Regions from separate parts of the Bradyrhizobium sp. Crot121 genome, predicted to be linked through region 3. Evidence: predicted binding sites of a transcription regulator. Region 3 holds the regulator's gene; each other region holds the start of a gene.

Region 1 (5,121 bases), on a different contig from region 3:
CGAAATGTCCATCCGGCTCGCGAGTTCTGCCAGCGTGGGCGGGTTGTCGGTGAGGCGCCGCGCCTCGAAGACCTGTCGCTCCCGCGGTGTCAGCACCTTGAGCGCGGCTGAGAGTGCGGTCGTCTGCTGGGTCGTCTCGTCCCGCTCCGCCAGTATCACTTCGGCGTCAGGGGAATTATCGACCAGCATCGTTTCCCATTCCGCCGTTTGTCCATCGTCGTCCATCGGCTTGTTCAGGGAAAAATCGCCGCGCAGCCGGCCGTCCATCTCGATCACGTCGGCAGCGGTAACGCCCAGGTGCTCGGCGACCACATTGGCAATTTCCGGCGTGAGCGAGGTCTGGTTGTTCGAGACTTTCCTGATTTCGCTCCTGAGGCGGAAGAACAGCTTCTTCTGAGCGGCGGTGGTGCCGATCTTGACGAGCGACCAGGAGCGCAGGATATATTCGTGAATGCTCGCCTTGATCCACCATAATGCGTATGTCGAAAACCGCGAGCCACGGTCCGGCTCGAAGCGTTGTGCGGCAACGACCAGACCGACATTGGCTTCGGCGATGATATCGGCGAGCGGGAGACCATATCCGCGATAATGCCGCGCTACCTTGGCTGCAAGCCTGAGATGACTTTTGACGAGTGCATGCAGCGCGGCCTGATCGCCGAGTTCATGCCAACGGCGTGCAAATTGCTGTTCCTGTTCTGCGTCCAATAGAGAGTATTGTTCCATCGTAAAGGTTCCTATCTGCGCCCGACGCTTTGCGTCGAGTGCTGGTCGAGGCCCGCGCTATGTCGAGGCAGTACGATCATTAGCGGCAGGCGTTGCATCGGTCTTTCGAGAGCGACGGTTTTTGCTGAAACGCACATTTCAGATCACTTCGGTCGAAGCCCGGAGTTTGTGTCGTGCCGAGGTCGAAGCCGGTCGGGGCCGGTAACGTGCACTGAGCTGTTCATGGCGATCACGCTCTCGCTTCGAGTTAGCTGCAAGCTGAACGTAGGCCAGGCGTGGTCGGCGGAGCCACTAAACAGGCGTTTAATGAGTTCACGTCCGATTGAGAGGATGCTGCTTACAAATCGGTGAGCTTGCTGTGCTCGCAGGCAAGCGAGTTCACGCCGCGGTTATTTGTGAAGCGCAGGTTGGTCGAGGAGGGGAGGCGCCGTGCGAATTCGCAAATGCGTGCGATCTCGCTCTTGCCATTGCTCGCGGGCCGCGCGCCATTCCGATGATGCAGAGCCGGACGTCGCGAACGACGCCCGGCTCTGCCTTGCTCCTTGGGCTCCTCTAGCGCTTATGTGTCCGACTTGGTTTGGGCCGCTGGGCTCGTGGCGGACACCCGCCACACCGTGTTTCCGACATCGTCGGCGATCAGCAGTGCACCCGCCCGATCGATCGCGAGGCCAACCGGCCTGCCGCGCGCGTGGTCGTCCGCACTGAGGAATCCCGTGACGACGTCCTGCGCCGGACCGGATGGCTTGCCGCCGCTAAACGGCACGAACACCACCTTGTAGCCGTTGAGCGGGGTTCGGTCCCAGCTACCATGCTCGGCGACGAATGCACCTCCATGATATTGCGCTGGAAGGTTGTTGCCTGTGTACATGGCGAGGCCGAGCGGTGCCACATGCGAACTCAGGGCATAGTCCGGCACGATCGCCTTGGCCACGAGATCGGGGCGTTGCGGCTCGACGCGCGGATCGAGATGCTGGCCGTAGTAGCTGTAAGGCCAGCCATAAAAGCCGCCATCCTGCACCGAGGTCAAATAGTCCGGCACGAGATCGGGACCGATCTCATCGCGTTCGTTGGCGATGGCCCAGAGCTTGCCGGTCTCGGGCTCCCACTGCAGCCCGGTGGGATTGCGCACGCCGCTGGCGAAGATGCGATGGGCGCCGCTCGCGCGGTCGATCTCCCAGATCGCGGCTCTCTCGTACTCGGCCTGGATGCCGTTCTCGGTGATGTTGCTGTTCGAGCCGACACCGACATAGAGCTTTGCGCCGTCGGGGCTCGCGAGCAAGGTCTTGGTCCAGTGATGGTCGATAGGCCCGCCGGGAAGATCGGTCAGCTTGGTGCCTGATGCAGTGATGCTGGTTTGTCCATCCTCGTACGGATATCGCACGATCGCATCGGTGTTCGCGACGTAGAGATCGTGGCCGACCAGAGCGACGCCAAACGGTGAGTTGAGGTGGTCGAGAAACACGGTGCGGAGATCGGGAATGCCGTCGCCATTGGTGTCGCGCAGCAGCGTGATGCGATTTGCATCCTCAGCCTTGGCGCCGGCGAACCATTGCACCCAGCCGGTGACGAGATCCTTGGGCCGGAAGACCGGGGCCTTCGGGCCGTTGCTTTCGACCACCAGCACGTCGCCGTTCGGCAGCACGTAAAGCGATCGCGGATGTTGGAACCCCGTGGCCAATGCACGGACCTGCAACCCTTCCGCCACCTTCGGCGTTTCGTCACCCCACGGAGCTGGCCGCGCAATCCTGATCGGCGGCAGCAGATATTGCTGCACCTCCGGCAAGTACGGATGGGCGCCGATCTGCCTTGCGGGATTCCCGCCGCTGTCGTCACAGCCCGCAAGACTCAAGGCAGCAGCGGCGACAGCCACGGTGGCAAAGCGCGGCAGGTTCGTCGCACGGGCAAGATTGAGCAAGCTGGTCATTCGACTGCTCCTGCGCGATCGCCATAGGTCAAGCCCCAGCCTCCCACCGCCAGCGACAGCAGGAGGATCGTGACGAGTCCCGAGAGCGCGAGGCCGGTCGGCACGACAGCGGTGTAACCATCGCGGCTGTGAACGAGGACATTCACGATCGAGAGCACGATCGCGACGACATAGGTGAGTGCACGAAACCAGGCCGGCCTCTGCCTGTCGATCAGGAGATCGATCACGGCGGCGATGGCCGCAAGCGCCGCGATCACCAATCCGGCCGCAATCAGCCAGACCGAAAATCTTTCCCACATCACCAGCGCAGTTCGCCAATAGGCGAGATCGGTGACGAAGGCGCCGATCAAGTAGGCGACCGAAAACGGCAGCAGCACTTGATGGATGGCGTGCCGGCGGGGCGCAACCACCGGCACCGCTTCAGTTTCGACTGTGGAGTTGGTGTAGGCCACCGCGATCTGTGTCATACTTCGATCCTCACCATCGTGTGCAAGTGCGCGGCTTTGCGCCGACGCCTGCTTTGCGAGGCAACTTTCGATCTGTTCGATATGCCGGAGCGCTTCGCAGCTCCCATACATTGCAGATGGGAAAGTGGGGCGCGCTTTCAAAAGCACGCGTTCGAAACTGACGGTAAATCCTCTGTGACCTTACCCGCTGAGCTCGGCCGGCTCGCGAAACCTATCCGAGCTGCTTCCCGCGTCATCGTCTCGAGGCGCGCGCTCGTTCGGCCGCGGCGGTATCGGCTGATGTGCCAAGGTCGGGCAGGTGACGCCGTCAGGCAATCTGTCATATGGTTGACATAGGAAGGTACGATGTGAGGACCGAGGGATGGCGCGACCTCCGGGATCTGCTTGCGCGAAATCGAAGGCCCTTGCGAGGAAGTAGCCGGCGAGACGGCTCAGTTGTCAGTGATGCTAAGTATTGGCCAAATCGCTTCGTCCCGGGCGCAAGTCCGGCAGAGGATGAACTTACCCCGCCTCGGCGCCTGGACCTTGGCGAAGGTCGTGGCGGTACTTGTCATTCTGGTCGGGGTTACCGTCGCATCTGGAAACGAGCGGACGCCGCCGGTCGGGCTCATGACGTTCAATATCCCGGCGCAGCCACTGATCGACGCGCTGCAGGCGTACAGCCAGCAGGCCGGCGTCCAGGTGATGTTCGAAACGACCTCGGCAGCCGGCTTCCGTTCGCTGTCGGTCAACGGCGAGTTTACGCCGCAGGCCGCGCTGCTGATGCTCCTGGCCGATACTGACCTGAGGGTTCGCTATAGCCGATCCAATGCCGTGACGCTCGCGCCGGCGTCCGTGCCGGATCCGGACGAGCCGCGCATCCATCCCCCAGTCTCCGCGGACATAACGCTTGGAACGTTACGCGTTCGCGGTACGACCGACGCTCCCGATCGCAATCTGGGAGAATATATCAGCCTCCTGCAATCGGACATTCAGAAGGCGCTCAAGAAGGGCGGGCGGACCAGGCGGGGCGAATATCGGGTCGCGGTCAAACTATGGGTGACGCCGTCCTCGCGAGTCATAGACAGGGCCGAGCTCGACGGTTCGACAGGCGACTTTGATCGGGATAGCTCGATCGCCGAGAGCTTGCGTGGCCTGGTGTTGAGCCAGCAGGCGCCGCCCAACATGCCGCTCCCGATCCGCTTCATGATCTCGATCCACGCGCTGTAGGCGACTAATATAAAGGGTTGCCTCAAGCTCCGGCGACATCTTACTCGATGCTGGGGCGATCAAACGATTCTCGGGGCGCAGCCGTTGCAAGCTTCCGGCTGAATGGCCGCGGTATCTTAATATTCCCGCACCTGTGGTTCGATTGCCGCAATCGCCGACCAGCTTGCGAGTGACTGATGTCCGTCACGCGAGTGTCATCCTCGGTGGATAGGGAAAATAGTGGGACTGACTACGATCTGCGAAACGCAGGGCGTGGCGTTGCGGGGCTGGTAGGTGTCTGATTCGAATAGTAAATCTCTGCGAGAGACAGTCGCAGCTGATTACGAGGGCTTGGCTAGGCGTCTGACGCGTTGCCTTGGCTCCTCGGATTTCGCGCGCGAGGCGCTGCACGAAGCGTTTCTGCGGGTCGATCGAGTATCCGATGCGGTGCCGATTCATAGCCCCGTCGACTATCTGTTTCGTACCGCGCTGAATGTCGCCAAGGATCGGCGCAAAAGCGATCGGCACTTGTTGAACGCCTCGGAAATCGCGGCGATCATGGACGTCATCCCCGACGACCGTCCGGACCCGGCAATGGTGACGGAATCGCGCATCGAGCTGACGGAATTTCAGAAGGCTCTCGCAGAATTGCCCGCCCGGCGGCGCGACGTATTTATCGCAGCCCATCTTGATCATCAGCCCCACCGCGAGATCGCGGATCGGTTTGGCATCAATGTGCGCACGGTCGATTTCGACCTGCAGCATGCCATGGAGCATCTCAGCCGTCGGCTGGGCCGCACCGTTCTCCGGCGTCTCGGG
Region 2 (5,121 bases), on a different contig from region 3:
GCCGATCGCCACGTCGCCGGCGAATGTGACATGGCGTTGCTCGCCGGTGCCCGTGCGGTAATCCGAATTGAGTTCGGATAATGACGGCCAAAATCCGAACGGCGGGTTGAGCACGCCGTAGACCGACGCCGCGGCAAGTGCCGCGACGCCGGCGCTCAATACCGCGCGACGGTTCATCCTGCGGCGCCGTCCCAGCGCATCGAGCCTGGCTAGGAAGCTTTCACCCGGACCCGACAGAGCATCGCCGGCGACACCAGCCGTATGCCATAGGCGCTTCGTCTCCAAAAAGGCAGCTTCATGCAGAGGACTGCGCGCGCGCCAGAGTTCCAGCGCCGCCACGTCCTTCGGCGTCATCTCTCCGGATGTGAGCTTCTGCAGCCAGTCGACCGCTTCCCGCTCCACCGGATCCAAACCAGGGTGTGCCTTGCTCATCTCAATGTTATGCCTTTCGCCGCTGCCTCCGTGAGAAAGCAAGCGACGATCGCAGGAATTCTTACCTCTAAGACGATTCTCGGCGACCGAAAGTGCACGCTCAACCCTTCAATTCCTTATAGCGCGCCAGGCAATGTTCGAGTGCCAACCGGAGTTCTTTCGCAACGAGCTGCCGGGAGATGCTGAGCCGATCGGCGATTTCCTGGCGGGGAACATTGCCGACCCGGGCCGCCAGAAAGATCACCCGGCGCCGCCCGGGGAGTTCGTTGACGATCGCCTCGAACGCCTCCAGGTCAGACCGCGCCAACATGGTTTGCTCAGGCGTCGGCGCATGATCGGGCAGCTCAAGCAGGCTTTCGATCTCGATCGCCGATATGCGTTGACGCCTCTCCATCAGGCGGCGATCCTCTGCCACGTTCAGCGCGATCCGGAAGAGATAGCTGCGCGGGCTTTGTACGGCGCCAATCGATTCCGCGCGCGACAGGCGCAACCATGTATCCTGCATCGCATCGCCGGCGAGATCGGCCGAGCCGAGGCGTTGAGTCAAACGCGCCTTGAGGTCGTCATAGCGATCGACAAACAGCCGGCGGATGATCGTCAAGGCGGTCTCGGTCATGGCCGGGTCCCAGCCGATCGGAGGTTGGAATCGGCCTTGCCGCACCCCTGCGCCACGCCGGGTCCTTGCGGCACAATCAAGATCAAGACCGGCTGCAGAAAGCCCGCCGGCGGTGGCTCGTCGAAGCGCACGCTGCGCAAGGTTGCATCAATCCGGTCATCAGCGTCAGGCTTGCCGGTGGACCCGATACGTTGGGATCTCTGGACGGTGCCGTCTGGCGCGATCCAGAACACAGTGGCGAAGCGATAGCTGCCGGGACGCGCGCCGCCCGATCGGCAAAGAGCATCCGCAATGCTCGCCTGAATCTGTCCATAGTAACGCCGATGTTCTGGCGATCGTGTTTGCTGCGCCGCCTGCTGAGTGGCGAGTGGCTCCGGCAACAGCACGAAAGTCGTCTCGGCCACGAACTCGGCAGCCAAACCGGTGCCAGACAACAGCTTTCGGAGCGCCTCGTCCGGTGCAAACACGCCCTGGACATCGCCGGAGAGGCGGCCGGCCGCAAGGCTCGTGTCGTAGAGGGCGTCGCGTCCGGTCGCATCGACATAGCGATTGAGCGCGGCGGCGAGTGGTTGCGAGGGGATATTGAATTGGATCGGCGCATTCGCTGGCCTGGTCTGAGCCGCGGCCACGTCGATACCCGCAGCCATGCCCGCGACGGCCAATGCGCATGCCCAAGCTGCCAGTCGCCTATTTGCCGACGTAACGACAACACGGTTGGCGCGATCCGGTCTGAGTTCGGCTAGGGCCGATCGAAGCATCACTACTGTCCCCGCCCACGCAGATCAGGACAGCCGTTCCAGCTTCCCAGCGCTACGACCTGCCCGCCGACGGTCCAAATTGCGCGTCAGCGCACATCCCAAGCCAACGCGCGGCGGACGCTAGTGACGTAATATTACGGTTTGACGACAGCCATAGCCCTAATCCGTGTCGACGATCCAGCCCAGACACGCGAGTGCCCGCCTCAGTCGCTCACGCGAGATTCGCGAGTGGCAATTCGGTGGTCGACTTGATCTGCTCCATCGTGAACATCGATGAGACGTCGTGCAGGTCAATCTTTGCGATCAATCGCTGGTAGAGATCGTCATAGGCGCGAATGTCAGACACGACGGCTCGGATCAAATAATCGACGTCGCCGCTCAAGCGATAGAAATCCACGACCTCTGGAAAGCTCGTGACGATTTTCCGGAATTTCTGCGCCCATTCCGCATTGTGCTGGTTGGTCTTGACCGCGATGAAGACGCTGACGCCAAGGTTCAGCTTTTCCGCGTCCAACAGCGCCACCCGGCGTTTGATGTAGCCGGAGCTCTCAAGCTTCTGGATCCGCCGCCAGCAGGGCGTCGAACTCAACCCGACCCGCTCGGCAATCTCCTGCATTGAGAGGCTGCTATTCACCTGCAGCGTCGCCAAGATCTTGCGGTCGAAGTCGTCGAGCATGCAAACCTCCAAATCCAGGAGGGGAAAGAATATTTTGGTTGTCATGAACCTTGTTTGAAGAACGTTATTGTCATACACACGCCACGGCTAGCATGAACTTTCATCAAGCGCTGTACAATCTCGCGGCAGCGTGTAACCTCCCTGCCACGAGCCAGGCCCCTCATGGAAAATCTGCTGATGAAAAGCCCGCCAGGCGAGGCATCGGACGGCTAAAGCGGCCAATCCTTGCCTGTTCCGGCGGCAGTGCGGCTTACAGCCGCTGGCCGCCGCTGGCGTCGATCTGTTGGCCAGTGACCCAGCCAGCGTCGTCGGACGCCAGGAACGCGACGACTTTGGCGATATCGGCCGGCTGGCCGACGCGCCCAAGCGCAATCGAATTGGCAACTTCGCGGCTGGCGACAGGGTCGCGCGCATTCGCGTTCATGTCGGTCGCAGTGGCGCCCGGCATCACGGAGTTCACCGTGATTTGCCGCCCGCCGAGATGAACAGCGAGCAGACGGCTCAACGCCTCCAGGCCCGCTTTCGTCGGCGCATAGCCCGCCATGACGGGATAAGCGGCGCGCGTTCCCATCGACGAAATGTTGATGATGCGGCCACCATCGCGCAAGTGGGGCAGCAGAGCCTTGATCAGAAAGAACGGCGATTTGAGGTTGGTCTCCAACAGAAGCTCAAAATCTTCTTCCGTGATCTCCTCGATCGTCGCACGCTTGCCGACACCGGCGTTGTTGACGAGGATATCGAACGCTGTCTTACCGTATCGCTCGGTTAGTTCCGCGGTGAACTTTGCGGCAAGAGCTACAGCACCGCCACGCGCCGACAGATCGGCCTGCAGTGCAAACGCAGCTCCACCGGCAGCGACAATCTCGTCGACGGTAGCGCGCGCGGCACCCTCGGCAGAGTGATAATGAACTGCAACGATCGCACCGTCCCCGGCGAGCCTGAGTGCGATCGCCTGCCCGATGCCGCGGCTCGCGCCGGTGACCAATGCAATCTTGCCTGCCAGCGCGCTCACACGGACCAGCCTTTCGCTGCCTCGAGCTGGCGGGCGCGATCAATCAGCGATTTGCGGTCGATCTTGTTGGTGCCGGCCCAGGGCAATTCATTGACGAATTCGATGCGGCGCGGATGTTGATAGGCCGGTCCATTGGCAATCGTGAATTTCCGGATATCGTCCACGGTCGGCTTGGCGTCGGCGCGGGTGACGATGAAGGCGACCGGGACCTGGCTGCGCTCCTCGTCCGGCAGCGGCACCACCACCGCCTGCTGCACCTGCGGATGACGCTCCAGCAACTTCTCGACCTCGCCGGGATAGACGTTCTCGCCCGAGCAGACGAACATGTCGTCGGCACGGCCGACGAAATAGTAGAAGCCGTTCTCGTCGCGACGCATCACGTCGCCGCTGTAATACCAGCCGTCGGTGATCGCCTTCGCCGTCTGCTGCGGCAGGTTGTGATAATGATCCATCAGCGCAGGATTGCGCATCAACAGCACACCCTCATTCTCGGTACCATTGATGAGCTTGACTGCCTCGGGATCGATGGGATAGCCGAGCGCGAGCGGCGGCGTTGGAATGCCCTTCGGATGCGGTCCAAACACTGCCGGCCCGGCTTCGGTGGTGCCGTAGCCGATGGAGAGCGTGACGTTCGGCAGGACCTGCTTGATCTTGTCCCACAGACCCATCGTCATCGGCGCCGAGCCAAGCATCAATCGCCTGATCGATGTGATGTCGTTCTGAGCCATCAACTCGCGCTCCTTGATCACCCGCGCCCACATGGTGGGGACGGCCGTCGCCGCCGTTGCCTTGTATTTGGCGATCGCCTCGATATAGCTCCTGGTCTCGAACGATGGCAGCAGCACCACGGATGCGTTGGTCGCAAAGATCGTCTTGGTCGCGAACAACCCATTCATGTGGAACAGCGGCTGAGCGATGATGTAGCGTTCATTTTCGTTGAGCGCTCCGCTGGTTCGGGTGGAAAGCGCCCAGAGCTGACCGAGATGCGACAACGGCACGCCTTTCGGCCGGCCGGTCGAGCCGGAGGTGTAGAGCATCTGGCCCACTTCGTCCGGTCCGGCCACGACACTGTCGAAGGACTCGAAGGGCTTTATGCTTGCGGCAAAACCGTTCGGGCCGGCGTCGTCGAAGTCAATCACCGGAATGCCCTCGCGCACCTGAGGGCGGTTCGCAGCGTCGACAAAGGCGAGCGCGATCTTGGCGTCATCAATCACATAGTCGATGGTGTCGCGCGCGACCTTGATATTGACGGGCACCGCGATACAGCCCGCCCGCATGATGCCGAAATAAGCCGCGACATATTCGGCACGATTGAATGACAGGACGGCGATATGAGTACCGCGGGAAAACCCGCGGTCGGTCAGATACTTTGCGACCCCGTTGGCGAGCTGATCCATCTGCCGGTGGGTATAGATTCTCGGATCACCGGGCAAAGCGAGATCGATGATCGCTTCCTTGTCCAGATTGCCCCTGCGATCGATCAGATCGCCCAGATTGCGCCAACGCATCGGCAGAACTCCGTCCTTCGTATCAGCTAACTGGCCACACTCACCACCCGCGGCAGTTCGGCGGGCTGCTCAAGCAAGTCGTAATGGCAGGCCACCATTCGGCCGCCGGACACCTTCCG
Region 3 (5,121 bases):
AGCGGATTGCCGCCGAAGGTCGAGCCATGCGAACCCGGCGTCATGCCGGACGCAGCTTCCGCGGTCGCAAGGAAGGCGCCGATCGGAAAGCCGCCGCCGAGCGCCTTGGCCAGCGACATCACGTCAGGGGTGACCCCGATGCGCTTGTAGGCGAAGAGATCGCCGGTGCGGCCCATGCCGGTCTGCACCTCGTCGAACGCGAGCAATAGGCCATGCTCGTCGCAGAGCTGGCGCAGCGCCTTGAAGAAGGCCGGCGGCGCGGAGCGCACGCCGCCTTCGCCCTGCACCGGCTCGATCAGGATGCCTGCGGTCTCTGGACCGATCGCGCGTTTCACCGCTTCGATATCGCCATGCGGCACCTGATCAAAGCCGTCCATCGGCGCGCCGAAGCCCTCGAGATATTTAGCGGCGCCGGTCGCGGCGAGTGTCGCGAGCGTGCGGCCATGGAAGGCGCCTTCGAAGGTGATGATGCGGTAGCGCTCCGGATGCCCCTTCGAGAAGTGATAGTGACGCACGACCTTGATCACGCCCTCCATCGCTTCCGCGCCGGAATTGCAGAAGAACACCAAGTCCGCAAAACTCTGCTCGCACAGCCGCGCGGCAAGCTTCTCGCCGTCCGGGCTCTTGAACAGGTTCGACATGTGCCAGAGCTTCGTCGCCTGTTCCTGCAGCGCCTTCACCAGATGCGGATGGGCATGGCCGAGCGCGTTCACCGCGACGCCGGAGGTGAAGTCGAGATAACGCTCGCCTTTGGTCGAGATCAGCCAACAGCCTTCGCCGCGTTCGAAGCCGAGATCGGCCCTGGCAAAAACGGGAAGCAGATGCGACGTGGCGCGGTCGGTCATGGCGATCACTGAAGGGTTCAGACAAGCCTTTCAGACAAGCCCCGGCGGCGTGCAGCGATGCAGACACGCGGCTGGAGCTCATCCAGCGAAAACAAAACGTGCCGCCTTTGCAGGGCGGCACGTGAAGGCATTCTATGCGCGCGGCGGGTGCTGTCAATCGCCACGAAGCCGCCAGGCTGCGCTGCAAAGTGCCGGTAATCCGCAGTTTTCCGGTGTGGTGGAAAAGCCCGATTGCAATCCCTAAATGTCGGAACATGTGGACGCATAGGCGCGGACTCTTGCGCCAGAGTCACGCCATATTGTAGCGTCTAGCCTGTCGGGTACGACATCTCGTGCGGCAGTTTTGATCCCTTAGAGTCCTTTGTGTGCGGCGTACACGTTCGGGTGCGGTTTTCGTGCCCGGCGAGCCTTAAGGGATTCTGCCCGCAGGGATTTTTGAGATTAGGCATCGCAGCGCTGTCCCAGGATCGGCCGGCGCAACGCGAAGGGAAAGATGCGATGACGGTATTGACCTGGTCCGACGAACGCGTCGAGCAGTTGAAAAAGCTCTGGGAAGGTGGCCTCTCGGCCAGCCAGATCGCTGCGGAACTGGGCAACGTGACCCGCAATGCGGTGATCGGCAAGGTGCACCGGCTCGGCCTCTCGGGCCGCGCCAAGAGTCCTGCTGCAGCCGCGCCGCGGCAGCGCAAGGCGCGTCCCGCACAGCCGATGATGCGCGTGGCGCGTCCGGTCTCCCGCGGCAACACCGCGCTCGCCCACGCCTTCGAGGTGGAGGTGGAAGCGGACCCTATCGCCTACGACAATGTGGTGCCGATGAGCCAGCGGCTGTCGCTGCTCGAATTGAACGAGGCCACCTGCCACTGGCCGGTCGGCGATCCCTCGAGCCCGGAATTCTTCTTCTGCGGCGGCAAGGCGCTTCCCGGCCTGCCCTATTGCGCGCACCACTCCCGCATCGCCTACCAGCCGGCGGCTGACCGCCGCCGTCCGACGGTCAAGCCGTCACAAGGCAAGTAAGCCGACGACAGATCGTAGCCTGGGTGGAGCGCAGCGCAACCCGGGAACGCTGTATCGGCGGGTCCAAATTTCCCCGGGGTTACGCTTCGCTGCACCCGGGCTACGGATTGAGGTCGCCGGTTTACGACTGCTCGGCCTTCGCGAAGCGATCATCGAGCGCGTAGCCCGCGCCGCGGACGGTACGGATCGGGTCCTGCTCGCGGCCGGGATTGAGCAATTTGCGCAGGCGGCCGATGTGAACGTCGACGGTGCGCTCGTCGATATAGATGTCGCGGCCCCAAACGCTGTCGAGCAGCTGCTCGCGGCTGAACACGCGGCCGGGATGCTCCAGGAAGAACTCCAGCAGGCGATATTCGGTCGGGCCGAGATCGATCGGGCGGCCCGAGCGCGCGACGCGGCGCTTCTCGCGGTCGAGTTCGATGTCGCCATAGGTGAGCACGGTGGCGAGCCGCTCCGGGCTTGCCCGGCGCAACAGGCCCTTCACCCGCGCGAGCAGTTCAGGCACCGAGAACGGCTTGACGATGTAGTCGTCGGCACCGGTCGCCAGCCCCCTCACGCGCTCGCTTTCCTCGCCGCGCGCGGTCAGCATGATGATCGGGAGCTGCTTGGTCTCCGGCCGCGCCCGCAGACGGCGGCACAGCTCGATGCCGGAGAGTCCCGGCAGCATCCAGTCGAGCACGACAAGGTCGGGAATACGTTCCTTGAGCCTTGTGTCCGCATCGTCTCCACGGGCGACCGTTTCGACATCATAGCCTTCTGCATCGAGATTGTAGCGCAACAGCGTCGTCAGCGCTTCTTCGTCTTCGACCACCAGAATGCGTGCGCTCATCGGCTTGGCTTCTCCTATAGCGGGATGACTCTCTGCTTGAATCGTCATCCCACTCTTCCTTTGATGTTTGAGCAGGATCTTGGCTGAAAGCCGGCGTCGACTTTCCGGATGTTGCTCTAGTTGCCCGGAACGGTCGTGGCGAACGTCGTCATATCCCCCTTCGGCCGCTTGTCGGTGATCTGCTGACCCTCGATCATGTAGAAGACCGTTTCCGCGATGTTGGTGGCGTGGTCGCCGATCCGCTCGATATTCTTGGCGCAGAACATCAGGTGGATGCAGAACGAGATGTTGCGCGGATCTTCCATCATGTAGGTGAGGAGCTCGCGGAACAGCGAGGTGCAGATCGCGTCCACCTCCTCGTCGCTCTTCCAGACGTTCATCGCCGCCGGCAGATCGTGCGCGGCATAGGCGTCGAGCACGGACTTGACCTGCGACAGCACGAGGTCGGTCATGTGCTCCAGGCCGCGGATCAGCTTCAGCGGCTGGAAGTCGTTCTCCAGCGCGGCGACGCGCTTGCCCATGTTCTTGGCGAGGTCGCCGATCCGCTCGAGGTCGGTCGCCACCCGCATCGCGCCGACGATCTCGCGCAGGTCGACAGCCATCGGCTGGCGGCGGGCGATCGTCAGCACGGCGCGCTCCTCGATCACGCGCTGCAGGCTGTCGATCTCGATGTCGGAAGCGACGACACGCTTGCCGAGCGCGACGTCGCGGCGGATCAGCGCATCGACGGATTCGGTGATCATCCGTTCGACCAGCCCGCCCATCTCTGCGACCAGACGGGTCAGTTCCTGAAGATCGCTGTCGAATGCCTTGGCGGTATGTTCAGAAGCCATGATGTCCCTCCTCAACCAAACCGGCCGGTGATGTAGTCCTGGGTGCGTCGATCGCTCGGCGAGGTGAAGATCTTGCTGGTGTCGTCGAACTCGATCAGTTCGCCCAGATACATGAACGCGGTCTTGTCGGAGACGCGCGCCGCCTGCTGCATGTTATGCGTGACGATCGCGATCGTGTAGTCCTCCGACAATTCCTGGATCAGCTCCTCGACCTTGGCGGTCGAGATCGGATCGAGCGCCGAGCAGGGCTCGTCGAACAGGATAACTTCGGGCCGCACCGCAACCGTGCGGGCGATGCAGAGGCGCTGCTGCTGGCCGCCGGAGAGGCTCAGGCCGGAGGCGTTGAGCTTGTCCTTGACCTCGTTCCACAGCGCGCCGCCGCGCAGCGCTTTCTCGACGCGGCCGTCCATTTCAGATTTCGAGATCTTCTCGTAAAGGCGGATGCCGAAGGCGATGTTCTCATAGATCGTCATCGGGAACGGCGTCGGCTTCTGGAACACCATTCCGATCCGCGCCCGCAGCAGGTTGAGGTCGAGCTTGGGGTCGAGGATGTTGGTCTGGTCCAGCATCAACTGGCCGGTGGCGCGCTGGCCGGGATACAGGTCGTACATCCGGTTGAAGATCCGGAGCAGGGTCGACTTGCCGCAGCCGGACGGGCCGATAAAGGCGGTGACGCGGTTGGTGCCGAGCGTCAGGTTGATGTTCTTCAACGCATGGTGCTCGCCGTAATAGAAGTTGAGGCTGCGTGCAGTCACCTTTGGCGCCGCTTCCGGCAGCGACTTCTGGGGAATGGCCGCGCTCGGGCTGGTCGTCGATACGGACAGATCGGTCATTTTGCGCTCCTTTCGGCGCCGAGAATGCGCGCGCCGATGTTGAGCGCGAGCACGGTCAAGGTGATAAGCAAGGCCCCGCTCCAGGCGAGCTCCTTCCAATAGGCGTAGGGGCTCTGCACGAAGTTGTTGATGGTCACCGGCAGGTTCGCCATCGTCTTGGTCAGGTTCAGGCTGAAGAACTGATTGGACAGCGCGGTGAACAGCAGCGGCGCGGTCTCACCGGCGACGCGGGCGGTCGCCAGCAGCACGCCCGTGATCAGGCCGGAGCGCGCCGCGCGATAGGCAATCCGCTTGATCACCAGCGAGCGCGGAAGGCCAAGCGCGGAGGCCGCCTCCCGCAGCGGGTTGGGGACGAGCAGCAGCATGTCCTCGGTAGTGCGGAGCACAACCGGGATGACGATCACCGCCAGCGCCAGACAGCCGGCCAGCGCGGAGAAGCCGCCCATCGGCACGACGACCGCGCCATAGATGAACAGGCCGATGATGATCGACGGCGCGCTCAAGAGGATGTCGTTGATGAAGCGGATCACCGAGGTGAGCCGGTCATGCTTGCCGTATTCGGCCAGATAGGTGCCCGCGAACAGGCCGAGCGGCGCGCCGATGCCGACACCGATCACGGTCATGATCACCGAGCCGACGATCGCGTTCAACAGACCGCCATCGGTGGAGCCGGGCGGCGGCGTGTTCTTGGTGAAGACGTCGAGGCTGAGGCCGGCGAGACCGTTGTAGAACAGCGTGAACAGGATCAGCGCCAGCCAGGTCACCCC
Region 4 (5,121 bases), on a different contig from region 3:
ACCGGCAGGCGGCCGTCAAGGGCCATCGCTCCGGCCAGGCAAGCTGGGGACGCGCACTGATGTGCGGGCTTGGAGTCAAGCCAAACCCGGCAGAAGGCGAGTCGTGGCTGCGCAGGGCGGCGTTAGCTGGTGATCCGGATGCGGCGGCGCTTGTCGGCGACTTATACGTCAGGGGCGGCTCGCTGCCGCCCAACTACGCAGAGGCGGCGATCTGGTTCCGCCGTGCGGCAGAGGCCGGCCACCACACGGCGGCGCGGGCGCTTGGCTTGCTTTATCTGACCGGCGCCGGGGTGGCGCGCGATCCGAGAGAGGCGGCGAGCTGGCTCCGGATGTCCGCTGACGCCGGCGATCTGCAGGCCCGGGTGGATCTCGCGAACCTTCTGCTGCGAGGTGTCGGTGATGGGAACCCCGAAGATCTGGCTAAGGCGCGCCATTGGCTCGAGCAGGCAGCCGCGGCCGGCGATCTGGTGGCGGCACTCAACTACGGGCTCTGTCTGGCGGATGGCGTTGGCGTTGAGCGCGACGAGTGGCAGGCGACTCAGTATCTGCGCCGAGCGGCTGACGAAGTCGCGAACGCGCAGTACTGGTATGGCCGCATGCTTGTCGATGGACGTGGCATCGAGGCAAACGCCGAAGCGGGCCGCGCGTGGATTTCGCGCGCCGCCGCGGTCGGCATCGCCGACGCCGAAGCGGCCCTGGCGGAAATGATGGTGAACGGCCGGGGCGGACCGCGCGATCCTCTCGCGGCAACGGTGTTGTTCGAGAAGGCTGCCGGCAAGGGTCATGTTGGCGCCATGTTCGCGCTAGGCTTGCTGAATGGCGGTGGATATGACGTGCCGACCGACCGTACGGTCGCGAAGCACTGGTTCCGAGCGGCCGCTGAGCGGGGGCATGCGGAAGCTCAGAAAATGCTGGGTCGATATTTAGCGCGCGGGCTGGCCGGCGAGCGCGATCCGGAAGCGGCACGTCTATGGCTAGGGCGTGCGGCAGCTCAGGGGCTGGCGGACGCAGAGCTCGATCTCGCATCCATTCGCCCCATGCTGCCGACGCAACCATGCGAACAGGCACGTCATGTCACGGATCTCGCGGATCACTGATGCAGCCTTAAACAGTCTGCGCGTGAAAAATCGCTATACGTATTGTAGGTATTATCATACCATTGTCGCGGCAATTCACCGAGTGCACCGCGCCACCACTGATCGACGGAGCGGCCGGCCAAGCGTCTAGCACTAACAGTTCGCCCTTTCGAGCAAAGCCACGCCGGCACACTCGATCCAATTGTAAGGCTGAACGCGTGAATCGAACCGCGGCTACTGCGAATGGTCAGGCTTCGTACCCACTCGATCCCACCAATGTCCTAAATGATCGGTCCTCTCCAAGTGCTTGCGGAATTGTCCACCAGCGGCGGTGTTAGTGCATTGACGTCTCAATGCGACCGACACGATCCCGAAGCCCGCAACCCGCGGTGGAGGTGATGTCATGCCGAACTGCGCGCGTCGTGTTCTCGTCATCGAGGATGATTGGTGGACCGCCAGGGAGCTTGGTAGCTGCCTGGGTGCCGCTGGCTATGACGTCACGATCGCGTCCGACGGCGAGAAGGGGCTAAGCTTTGGTCGCGCCGCCGAATATGTCGTGATGACCGTCGATCGCATTTTGCCGGGCATCGACGGGATCGAAGTCATCCGCCGTCTCAGGCAAGACGGAATCGGGACTCCCGTATTGATCATCAGTGTGCTCGGTGCAGTTGCTGATCGCGTGGACGGTCTGCGTGCAGGCGCCGACGACTACCTCGTGAAGCCGTTCGCCTGCGCAGAAATGCTTGCTCGTGTTGATGCGCTGTCGCGGCGTGGCACTTCTGTTCACCAGGAAACCGTACTGCGGGTCGGCGATCTGGAGATGGATCTCGTGGCTCGAACCGCGTCCCGGGCCGGCCGACAGATCGGGCTAAGGCCCCGGGAATTCAGACTCCTGGAGTATCTTGCTCGCCATACCGGCGAAGTCATCACTCGAAGTCTGCTGCTGCAGCACGTCTGGGGTCTGCATTTCGATCCTGCGACGAATCTTATTGATGTCTACGTCGGACGTCTGCGAAGAAAGATCGACAGCGAACAAGCCTATCCAATCATTCATACAGTTCGCGGTGTGGGATTCTGTGTCCGGCCCTCTGCTTGAGACTTCACAGTTGGGTCTCGGACCGAGGTCGAGGTGTACGACCTACACCAGCCTTTTCACGCGCGATCTCGTGGCGCAGCACCTCGATACCTGGAATATCTGAAGGCGGTGAAGGCAACTCGTGCTCAAAGCCGTTTGCTTTGTCTACGAACGTCAATCGAGCGCTGGATGGCACTACCCGGATCGCGCCACCGGATGCTTCAGCGCCTCCAACGATCAAAGAAAGGCTTAGCCCGAGCCCGCGAGCAATCTTGCCCGCGATCGGAATAGTTCGGCTTTCCTCTTTCAACTTTCGACAGCCTCGCGCGGCTGATGATCCGCGCGGCCGGATCACACTTGACTTCGTGAGTCTCGCCGATCGCCTCCGCCGTACCGCCGGAAGCTCTCGACCTTCAAGACCTCGACGACAGCGCTATGTCGTTAAGGTGCTCCAAACAATCGCTCCAGGTAGGGATCAGTGAGGCCCGTTGCGGCGGCATCATGTCAGCATATCTTGCGCAAGAGGTGCAAATTTACCTCTTCAAGGCTTGATACAGCGCCGCGCATCAAGTACCGAAATCGATGACTAGTTCGGGATGAGACGACGCCTTTCGAGTAAACGACGGCGTTTAGCATTGGGTGACACTAGGTCCGTAGTCGAGGCGTGTCACAATACCGTCTTGCGCAGCGTCGTAAGTTGGGAGGAGTTTCTGATTGACCGGCGTCTGGTTCAATTCGTAACGGATCGACCCGCAGCCATCCGTGAGTCTCGTGTTTGCCTAGATGAACCAGCATTTCATGAACATCGTCAGCTGGTGCAAGTGTGTGATCACACGGGATCTTGCCGTTGTTGTCGCGCATTCGATGATGGTTTTGGCTCTGTCGCATGCATCGCCGGCGGGAGCGACTTCCTTCGACATCCCCGCGCAACCTCTGGCGTCTGCCATAGACGCGTTCTGCGCGGCGACCGGGACCGAGGTGTATTACGACGGCGCAGCGGCGATCGGACGGCGATCTTCTGCGGTCACCGGCGTCCTTGCGCGTGACGATGCTCTCAGGGACCTGCTCGCAGGGACAGAACTCGTCCCACTGCGCGCGCGCGAAAACAGCTACCTGCTGATTCATCCCGGCGACGATACGGCGCATGCGTTCGCCACGGCACGGATCGCCCGGGATAGCCAATATCAGCGCTATTTCGCCGTGGTGCAAGACGACATCCTGCGCATTCTGTGCCGGTATCCCGACACGCGTCCCGTGAGTTATCGGCTGGTGATCAAGCTGTGGATCAGTTCGTCGGGATTGGTGCAGCACGCAGAGCTCGACGGATCGGCCGGCGAACAGGCAAGTCACCGGATGCTGTTGGCGACGCTTGGCAAGTCACGCATGACCGAACCGCCACCGGCGCAGATGCCGCAGCCGATCACCATGGTTGCGCTGCCGGGAGCAGCGGCCGATGCGAGGCTCTGCGCATCACCCGTCGACCAGAAGGCCGGGCGCTAGCATGTCGGTGCGCGAGACAGCGGGCGCGTACGATGCTCGCGGGACAAGGGTCCAGAGTCGCGATCCCGCATGACCCACAGCAGCCGCGCCGAATTGCGCCGTTTTTTGACACTCTGCTATGATGATTTGCGAGCCAGGTTGGCCCGTCGATTGAATTCGGTGGAGCTTGCCGGTGACGCCTTGCAGGACACGTATATGGAGCTTTGCCGGGGCGCGGATCTGCCGCCGGTGCAGCAGCCGCGCTCTTACTTGCTGCGCATGGCCAAAAATATCGCCCTGAGGAAACTGCACTCGGAAAAACACACGGTTTCGCTCGATGACGCGAAGAACGCCTTCGACATTGCCGATGAAGCGCCCGGTCCCCAACGAAGTCTGGAAGCGAAGATCGAGCTCGAAGCCTTTCAACAGGCGATCCGGGAATTAACCCCGCGACGGCGCGCTATCCTGCATGCAGCGCGCGTTGAAGGAAAAACCCTGCACGCAATTGCAGTACAGTTAGAGATATCACAAAGATTGGTTGAGATCGAGTTGAAGCATGCGTTAGCCCATTGCGCGCTTCGTCTGGATCGGCAACTCGTGCAAAGATTCGGCCCTCAGCCCGTTCAGCAATCGCATGGACAGGAGGCCAACAAGCGTATTGATGACAGGGATGACCGATAGCCCACGCGAAAAGCTGGACCGGATCGAGCGCGAAGCGCACGATTGGCTGGTCCGTTTCACCTCGGGGGAGGCAGGACCTGCTGACGTGCGGGACGGCAAGGTGTGGATCGAGTGTGATCCGGCGCATCGCACCGCGTTTATGAAGGCCGCGCGGATGTGGGAGGCCTTGGGGCCGGAGGCGTTTGAGGGGAAACGCCCGGCCGCGCGGACGTTCTCCTCTATCTCGATGTCACGTCGTGCCGTGCTCGGCGGCGGGGCCGCCGCCATCGCCGCGAGCGCAGCATATTTCGTCGTGCAGCCGCCGCTCGGCCTCTGGCCATCCTGGTCGGAAATGGCGGCCGACTATCGGACGCACACCGGCGAGCGGCGGCGTATTGTGGTGGCCGACACGACCTTCGTCGAGATGAATACCCAAACCAGCATTGCGCTGCGACAGGTTGCGAAGGAGGCCGCGGGGATCGAGCTGATCTCGGGCGAGGCGCTGGTCGCGACGCCATCCGGCGCGGGGCCGGCCTTTGTCGTGACGTCCAGTCAAGGCCAAACCAGCGGAATTGGAGCGAAATTCAACATACGGAATGATGGGCACGCGGTTTGCGTGACCTGTGTCGAGGGGAACGTTCAGGTCTCGTACGGCGCGGCGACAGCGTCGTTGCGCGCCCGCGAGCAGATCACCTATGATCGATCAGGCTTGGGCAAGCCCGCGTTCGTCGATGCGGCGATCGTGACCGCCTGGCAAGACGATCTGTTGATCTTCCACTCCAAGCCGCTACGTGAAGTCATCACCGAAATCAATCGTTATCGTTCCGGAAA

The links. Region 3 encodes PhoB, which activates phosphate uptake and scavenging genes when phosphate is short. Its sites were predicted from a motif close to TGTCATNNANCTGTCAT; they were not measured.
Region 1: a site for PhoB is predicted at 3,432-3,448, ahead of AC5ZGW_RS17985 (STN domain-containing protein). Genes of this name have one in related genera too.
Region 2: a site for PhoB is predicted at 1,940-1,956, ahead of AC5ZGW_RS03115 (STN domain-containing protein). Genes of this name have one in related genera too.
Region 4: a site for PhoB is predicted at 2,817-2,833, ahead of AC5ZGW_RS02870 (STN domain-containing protein). Genes of this name have one in related genera too.

Annotation. Positions count from the first base shown of each region.
Region 1 is NZ_JCAMOR010000018.1:80,886-86,006, reverse strand. It holds gene AC5ZGW_RS18000 (RNA polymerase factor sigma-32) at 1-723, opposite strand, end outside; gene AC5ZGW_RS17995 (PQQ-dependent sugar dehydrogenase) at 1,283-2,647, opposite strand; gene AC5ZGW_RS17990 (DUF2231 domain-containing protein) at 2,644-3,114, opposite strand; gene AC5ZGW_RS17985 (STN domain-containing protein) at 3,610-4,323, shown strand; gene AC5ZGW_RS17980 (RNA polymerase sigma factor) at 4,597-5,121, shown strand, end outside.
Region 2 is NZ_JCAMOR010000002.1:193,312-198,432, reverse strand. It holds gene AC5ZGW_RS03125 (FecR family protein) at 1-432, opposite strand, end outside; gene AC5ZGW_RS03120 (RNA polymerase sigma factor) at 533-1,048, opposite strand; gene AC5ZGW_RS03115 (STN domain-containing protein) at 1,045-1,695, opposite strand; gene AC5ZGW_RS03110 (Lrp/AsnC family transcriptional regulator) at 2,018-2,482, opposite strand; gene AC5ZGW_RS03105 (SDR family NAD(P)-dependent oxidoreductase) at 2,733-3,494, opposite strand; gene AC5ZGW_RS03100 (class I adenylate-forming enzyme family protein) at 3,491-5,002, opposite strand; gene AC5ZGW_RS03095 (ABC transporter ATP-binding protein) at 5,029-5,121, opposite strand, start outside.
Region 3 is NZ_JCAMOR010000006.1:52,570-57,690, forward strand. It holds gene AC5ZGW_RS08550 (aspartate aminotransferase family protein) at 1-845, opposite strand, end outside; gene AC5ZGW_RS08555 (GcrA family cell cycle regulator) at 1,344-1,859, shown strand; gene phoB (phosphate regulon transcriptional regulator PhoB) at 1,981-2,688, opposite strand; gene phoU (phosphate signaling complex protein PhoU) at 2,805-3,521, opposite strand; gene pstB (phosphate ABC transporter ATP-binding protein PstB) at 3,533-4,354, opposite strand; gene pstA (phosphate ABC transporter permease PstA) at 4,351-5,121, opposite strand, start outside.
Region 4 is NZ_JCAMOR010000002.1:129,773-134,893, forward strand. It holds gene AC5ZGW_RS02860 (tetratricopeptide repeat protein) at 1-1,097, shown strand, start outside; gene AC5ZGW_RS02865 (response regulator transcription factor) at 1,480-2,172, shown strand; gene AC5ZGW_RS02870 (STN domain-containing protein) at 2,935-3,651, shown strand; gene AC5ZGW_RS02875 (RNA polymerase sigma factor) at 3,721-4,311, shown strand; gene AC5ZGW_RS02880 (FecR family protein) at 4,301-5,121, shown strand, end outside.